One region of the Lysobacter sp. TAB13 genome, then DNA from elsewhere that is predicted to be linked to it. Evidence: riboswitches for the same ligand, from Rfam matches in the RefSeq annotation. Region 1 holds a riboswitch; the other holds the start of a gene.
The links. A riboswitch is a leader RNA that binds a small molecule or an ion and turns the genes downstream of it on or off. The one in region 1 is predicted to bind glycine.
Positions count from the first base shown of each region.

Region 1 (3,307 bases):
ACGAACGAGCCCAGCACCATGCCGCCGATGGTCGGCACGAAGAACCACGCCAGCGACTCCACCTTCAGCAGGTCGTACACGAACGCCGGCGCCGAGGCGATGTACAGGAACAGCGCGCCGAAATTAAAGGCGCCGACCGCGGTCAGGCGCTGGAACCGCGGATTGAGGAAGATCGCGACATAGTCGCGCAGCAGACGCTTGGGCTTGAGCGCCAGCCGCGCCTGCGGCGGATGGGTTTCCGGCAGCAGGAAGATCACCGAGGCCAGCAGCAACACCGAGAAGGCGACCAGGAACCAGAAGATCGCCGGCCAATGCGCCCGGCCCAGGATCCATTCGCCGATGATCGGCGCGATCGCCGGAGCGATGCCGAAGACCATCATCACCTGGCTCATCAACCGCTGCGCATCGTCGCCGTGCAGCAGGTCGCGGATCACGGCGCGGCCGACGATGAGTCCGACACCGGCCGACAGCCCTTGGATCGCGCGACAAAAAAGCAAAGTGGGCAGATCCGTAGACAAGGCGCAAGCCGCCGACGCCAGGGTAAATACCGTCAGCCCGCCGATGATCACCTTGCGCCGCCCGATCGCATCCGACAGCGGCCCGTGCACGATGCTCATCAGCGCATACGCGGCCAGATAGACGCTGATGGTCTGCTGCATCTGCAACTTGTCGGCGTTCAACTCGGTGCCCATCACCGCGAACGCCGGGAAGATGGTGTCGATCGAGAACGGCCCGAACATGGCCAGGCCGCCGAGCAACAAGGTCAGCCGGCGCAGCGACGGGGCTTTTACGGAGGTTCCGGCGTCGGGGCTCATCAGGTCGCTGCGTTGGGGGCGTGGGTGGCGATCGGCACCTGGTCCGGCGGACCCTTGAGTTCGACCAGATTGCCTTCCGGATCGAACAGATACTGCGACGGGCCTTCGCCCTCGGCGCCGTAGCGCGAGCCGAAGTCGCCGATGCGCACGCCGTGGGCCTGCAGATGCTCGACGATGGCGTCGCGATCGAAGGGTTCGGCGCGCAGGCACAGATGATCCATGTTGCGCGCCTGCTCGCCGGGCGCGGCCCCGCCCATGCGGCCGATCTTGCCTTCGACATCGACCAGGTCGATCAGCGAGGAACCGGCGCGCAACTGCACCAGGCCGATGGCGTCCTGGCGCCGCTCGACGCTGCAGCCCAGGACATCGCAATAGAAGGCGATCATCGCCGCGGTGTCGCGCACGCGCAGCACTACGTGGTCGAGTTGCAATAGCTGGAACGGCCGTGCGCTCATGCGGGCATCCGTTGCGGGCTGAGGGGGGCCGACAGCATAACGCCGCGGGCGTGCGCGATCGGGTTGCGAAGTTGTTTCTATGTGTCGGGAGTCGGGAGTTGGTATCGGCTGTCAGGCGGCGGCCGGCTGCAGGCGCAAGGCTCAACGCAATTCACGGCTGAGTCCCCGTCGCCCACAGCCGTCATTCCCGCGAACGCGGGAATCCAGCGACTTTGACGTCCGCGCATGTGAGGTTACGAACCACTCCGGCCGAAAGACACTGGATTCCCGCGTTCGCGGGAATGACGGGCGTGGGGTGGCTGGTCGCGAATCTGGCAAGGCCGCATCAGCCCCCCTCAGCCCAACCGCCGCCCCCCACCCCCATCACCTGAACAGCCCCACCCCGTCCCCTCCCGCCCCATCAACCGCTATAATCCCGGTCTTGAAACACCCGGTGGGAGAAGCGGCCCGGCCTTCAAGCCAGAGCCCGCTGCCGAAGGCGCAACGCCCGTAATCGCTCAGGCCCCATACCGCCGCGTGTACAAAACTCTGGAGAGACCGACCGCCCGAGCAACAACCGGACGGAACCGGCGCCGAAGGGGCACGAAGCGAGCGCGGACAGGTGCGGCCCCACGGCCCTCCCCTCCCCCGGCTGCCTGACCGCAGCACGCTTCCAAACTCTCAGGCAAAAGGACAGAGGGGCGCCTCGCGTGCGGCACCGCACGTTGCCTTAGGACGCCCCCTGCCCATGACGAACGTATCCCTGCGCGCTCTCGAGCACCACGACGCTTTCATCGAGCGCCACATCGGCCCCAACGACGCCGAGATCGGCCACATGCTGGGCAAGGTCGGCTACGACTCGCTCGAAGCGCTGACCGACGCCATCGTCCCCGGTTCGATCAAATCGACCCAACCGCTGGCCCTGCCGGCGGCGATCAGCGAAGTCGAAGCGCTCGCCAAGATCCGCGCCATCGCCACCCGGAACCAGGTGTTCCGCAGCTTCATCGGCCGCGGCTACTACGGCACCCACACCCCGAACGTCATCCTGCGCAACATCCTGGAGAACCCGGCGTGGTACACGGCCTACACGCCGTACCAGGCGGAAATCTCGCAGGGCCGCATGGAAGCGCTGATCAACTTCCAGACCATGATCGCCGACCTGACCGGGATGGAGATCGCCAACGCCTCGCTGCTGGACGAAGGCACCGCCGCGGCCGAAGCGATGACCCTGGCCAAGCGCTCGGCCAAGTCGAAGTCCAACACTTTCTTCGTCTCGAAGAACATCCATCCGCAGACCCTGGAAGTGCTGCGCACGCGCGCCGAGCCGCTCGACATCAAGCTGCACATCGGCGACGACGCCGACGCGCTCAAGGTCGAAGCCTACGGCGTGCTGCTGCAATACCCGGATACCTTCGGCGGCGTGCACGACTATCAGGCCGTGTCCGACGCGGTGCACGCGCGCGGCGGCATCGTCGCGGTCGCCAGCGATCTGCTCGCGCTGACCCTGCTCAAGGCGCCGGGCGAATTCGGCGCCGATATCGTGGTCGGCAACACCCAGCGCTTCGGCGTGCCGTTCGGCTTCGGCGGCCCGCACGCCGGCTTCATGGCCTGCCGCGACGCGTACAAGCGCTCGATGCCGGGCCGCCTGATCGGCGTGTCGGTCGACACCGACGGCAAGCCGGCCTACCGCCTGACCCTGCAGACCCGCGAGCAGCACATCCGCCGCGAGAAGGCCACCTCCAACATCTGCACCGCGCAGGTGCTACTGGCGGTCATGGCCAGCATGTACGCGGTCTACCACGGCCCCGACGGCCTGACCCGCATCGCCCGCCGCATCCACCGCCAGGCCGCGATCCTCGCCGCCGCGCTGCGCAAGGCCGGCGTGCAAGTCGCGGACGGTTTCTTCGACACCCTGCACATCAGCGGCGTCGATGCCAAGGCGATCCACGCCAAGGCCAGCGCCGCCTCGATCAACCTGCGCGCGATCGACGCGGGCAGCGTCGGCCTGAGCCTGGACGAAACCGTCAACCGCGACGATCTGACCGCGCTGGCCGGCCT
Region 1 is NZ_JBFRDR010000011.1:92,813-96,119, forward strand. Features, by position in the region: gene AB4Y92_RS14685 (multidrug effflux MFS transporter) at 1-815, opposite strand, end outside; gene AB4Y92_RS14690 (VOC family protein) at 815-1,270, opposite strand; glycine riboswitch at 1,695-1,792, shown strand; gene gcvP (aminomethyl-transferring glycine dehydrogenase) at 1,998-3,307, shown strand, end outside.

Region 2 (3,307 bases), on a different contig from region 1:
TAACGTCAACCCGGCTTTGGAATCCGCGGTCGCCGCTTCGCCGGTCACCGTCACCGCCGATCCGCAGCGTTGCGCGTTCCAGTTCGACCCGGTCGGCAAGGCCTCGTTCAAGCAGTCCTGCGACGTGATCAAGTCGGCATTGGCGAAGAAGGGCATTCCCTACGTCAACGCGCCCGGCCCGGCCGGCAGCATCGCCACGGTCAGCATCGGCGGCGCCAACCTGAGCAGTTTCGAAGGTGAATCGCTCGACAGCGCCGCGTTCAAGGCCAAGTCGGAGGAATTCGGCAAGCAACTCACCGAGGCGTTGAAGACCGCCGGCTACCCGGCCAAGGCCGATCCGGCGCAGATCAACAAGCCGATGGTGATCGCGCTGCTGACCTTCCTGGTGCTGCTGGTGACGATGGTCTACGGGCCGATCGCCGCCTGGCTGGTGGAACTGTTCCCGACCCGCATCCGCTACACCTCGATGTCGCTGCCGTACCACATCGGCAACGGCTGGTTCGGCGGCTTCCTGCCGTTCACCGCCTTCGCCATCGTGGCGGCGACCGGCAACATCTACAGCGGCCTGTGGTATCCGATCATCGTCGCGGCGATGACGGTGGTGATCGGCGCGTTGTTCCTGCCGGAAACCAAGGATCGCGACATCACCGAGTAAGCGACTTGTCCATCGGTTGCGAACGACGCCGGCCTCGCGCCGGCGTCGTTCGTTGCGGCATCGGTCGTTCGCTCTAGAATCGGCCGCATGGAGTCGCTGCCCGCATTGCTCGCCCAAGCCCGCGCCTGCACCGTATGCGCGGCGCATCTGCCGCACGGGCCGCGCCCGGTGTTGCAGATGGAAGCGAGCGCGCGGATTCTGATCGCGGGACAAGCGCCGGGACGCAAGGTGCACGCGTCGGGCATTCCGTTCGACGACGCCAGCGGCGAGCGCTTGCGCGCGTGGCTGGGGATGAGCCGCGAGACGTTCTACGATGCGCGTCGCGTGGCGATCGTGCCGATGGGGTTCTGTTATCCAGGCACGAGCAAATCCGGCGATCTGCCGCCGCGGCCCGAATGCGTCGCGACCTGGCACGCGCGCCTGCTGCCGCAACTGCGCGAGCTGCGATTGAGCCTGGCCATCGGCCAGTACGCGCAGGCCTATCATCTGCCTGGCGCCGGTCGTTCGTTGACGCAGGCGGTAGCGGCATGGCGCGACACCTGGCCGCTCAAGCTCGCGCTGCCGCATCCCAGCCCGCGCAATCAGGCCTGGCTCAAGCGTAATCCGTGGTTCGAACGCGAACTGCTGCCGGTGCTGCGCGAACGCGTGGCGCGGGTGCTCGACGGCGCCGATTGAACGCGGCCGCTCACTGATACACGAACTTCGGCATTTCCCACTCAAAGCGGATCGCCAGCAACCGGAAGGCGAAACCGCCGCCCAGACACAGCAGCACGCTGAGGTTCTCCGCCACGCCCAGGCGCAGCATCAGCAGATACGCCACGCCGGTCAGCAACGAAATCACCGCGTACAACTCGCGCTGGAACACCAGCGGAATCTCGTTGCACAGCACATCGCGCAACACGCCGCCGAAGGCGCCGGTGAGCATGCCGGCGATCACCACGATCACCGGCGCGTGGCCGCCCTCGCGCGCGACCGCGCAGCCGATCAGGGTGAAGGCGATCAGGCCCAGCGCGTCCAGCCACAGGAACGCGCGGCGCAGGTAATGCAGTTTCTTGGCCAGGAAGGTCGCCGCGATCGCCGCGCACACGGTGTAGGCGAGGTACTCGGGATGCTTCACCCAGCCCAGCGGATAGTGGCCGAGCACGATGTCGCGCAGCGAGCCGCCGCCGAGCGCGGTCACGCTGGCGATGATGACCACGCCGAACAGGTCCATGCGCCGGCGCCCGGCGGACAGCGCGCCGGTCATGGCTTCGGCGCTGATGGCGATGAGGTAGATGATCTGCAGCAACACGGCGCAACTCCGTCGGACGAACGCGGGGAAACCGCGCACGCGCGAACGAAGACAGGGGCGGGACTGAACGCACAAGTTCGAGCGCCGCCGAACGCGCAGTCACGTAAGAACGCGATCGCGCGCCGATACCGATGTCTCCGAGGCCATGGCCGCGGCGCCGCTCCCGCTGTCCTTTTACCTGAGAGTTTGCGCGGCCCGGCGCAGTGCGCCGGCGGCCGCTTGCCCCTTCGGTGGGCCGCATGGCGGCCTCTCTCCAGATCGGCGATGTGTTCGCAGTGTTCCGGCCGAACGGCCGAGCCTGAGCGATTATGGGAGCCTGCGCCTTCGGCGGGCGACGGCTTGCGGGCCGGCGCCACTCTTCTGCGAACCGGCGCATGGTAGCAGGCGCCGCGCCCGCGAATCCCGCGGCCGGCACCGGTGAACCTTTTCCGCCAGATCGCGACTACAGGATCGAACCCCGCCGGAATCGCCTCTTGAACGCCCCTGCCGCCCACGCCGCGACGCCCGCCGATCCCCGCTACGACGAGTGGCTGGTCGTGCGTTGCCAGCTCGGCGAGCGCGACGCCTTCGAAACCCTGATCCGGCGCTGGCACGGGCCGATTCGCGGCTACGCGCGGCGCCTGTGCGGCGACGACGAACTCGCCGACGAGATCGCGCAGGACACCTGGCTGCGCGTGCTGCGCGGCATCGCCGGATTGCGCGACGGCGCCTGTCTGCGCGCGTGGCTGTTCGGCATCGCCCGGCGCGCGCTGATGGACCGGTTGCGCGGCCGCTACGCCGCGCCGCCTCAAGCGGAACAGATCGATCCCGACAGCGTGCCCGGCGAGGACGCCGCACCGGAGCAGGCGCTCGACCACGCCATGGACCTGGACCGGCTGCAACGCGGCCTGGACCGCCTGCCGCTGATCGAGCGCGAAGTGCTGAGCCTGTTCTATCTGCAACAGCTGTCGCTGCAAGACATCGCGCAGGTACTTGAACTACCGGTCGGCACGGTCAAATCGCGCCTGTTCCGCGCGCGCGGCCTGCTGCGGCAGCAATTGGATCCCACCGGAGCGGATCGATGAGCACCCATACGAATTCCACCGCCACCAGCGACGACGCGCCCTTGCCCGAAGCGCTGCGCCTGTTGCTGGAACAGGAACTCTCGCCCGGCGCGCGCCTGGCCTACGTCGGTCTGCTGTTGCTCGCACTCGCGGCCGGCATCACCGTGGCCTCGCTGTGGCTCACCGAGCCCTCGCTGCCGATGCGCACCCAGGTCGCGTTCGCGGCGATGCTGGTGATCGCGCTGTCGTGGTGCGGCTTCGCGATCTGGGCCTTGCTCCACCGGCGCGTGCTGTACGCGCGCCATCGGCTGGTATCGG
Region 2 is NZ_JBFRDR010000021.1:5,247-8,553, forward strand. Features, by position in the region: gene AB4Y92_RS20180 (MFS transporter) at 1-655, shown strand, start outside; gene AB4Y92_RS20185 (uracil-DNA glycosylase family protein) at 743-1,330, shown strand; gene AB4Y92_RS20190 (trimeric intracellular cation channel family protein) at 1,341-1,946, opposite strand; glycine riboswitch at 2,105-2,213, opposite strand; gene AB4Y92_RS20195 (RNA polymerase sigma factor) at 2,420-3,010, shown strand; gene AB4Y92_RS20200 (hypothetical protein) at 3,007-3,307, shown strand, end outside.
Region 2: it holds a riboswitch for glycine, as region 1 does, so the genes downstream of both, AB4Y92_RS20190 (trimeric intracellular cation channel family protein) here and gcvP (aminomethyl-transferring glycine dehydrogenase) in region 1, are expected to answer to the same signal.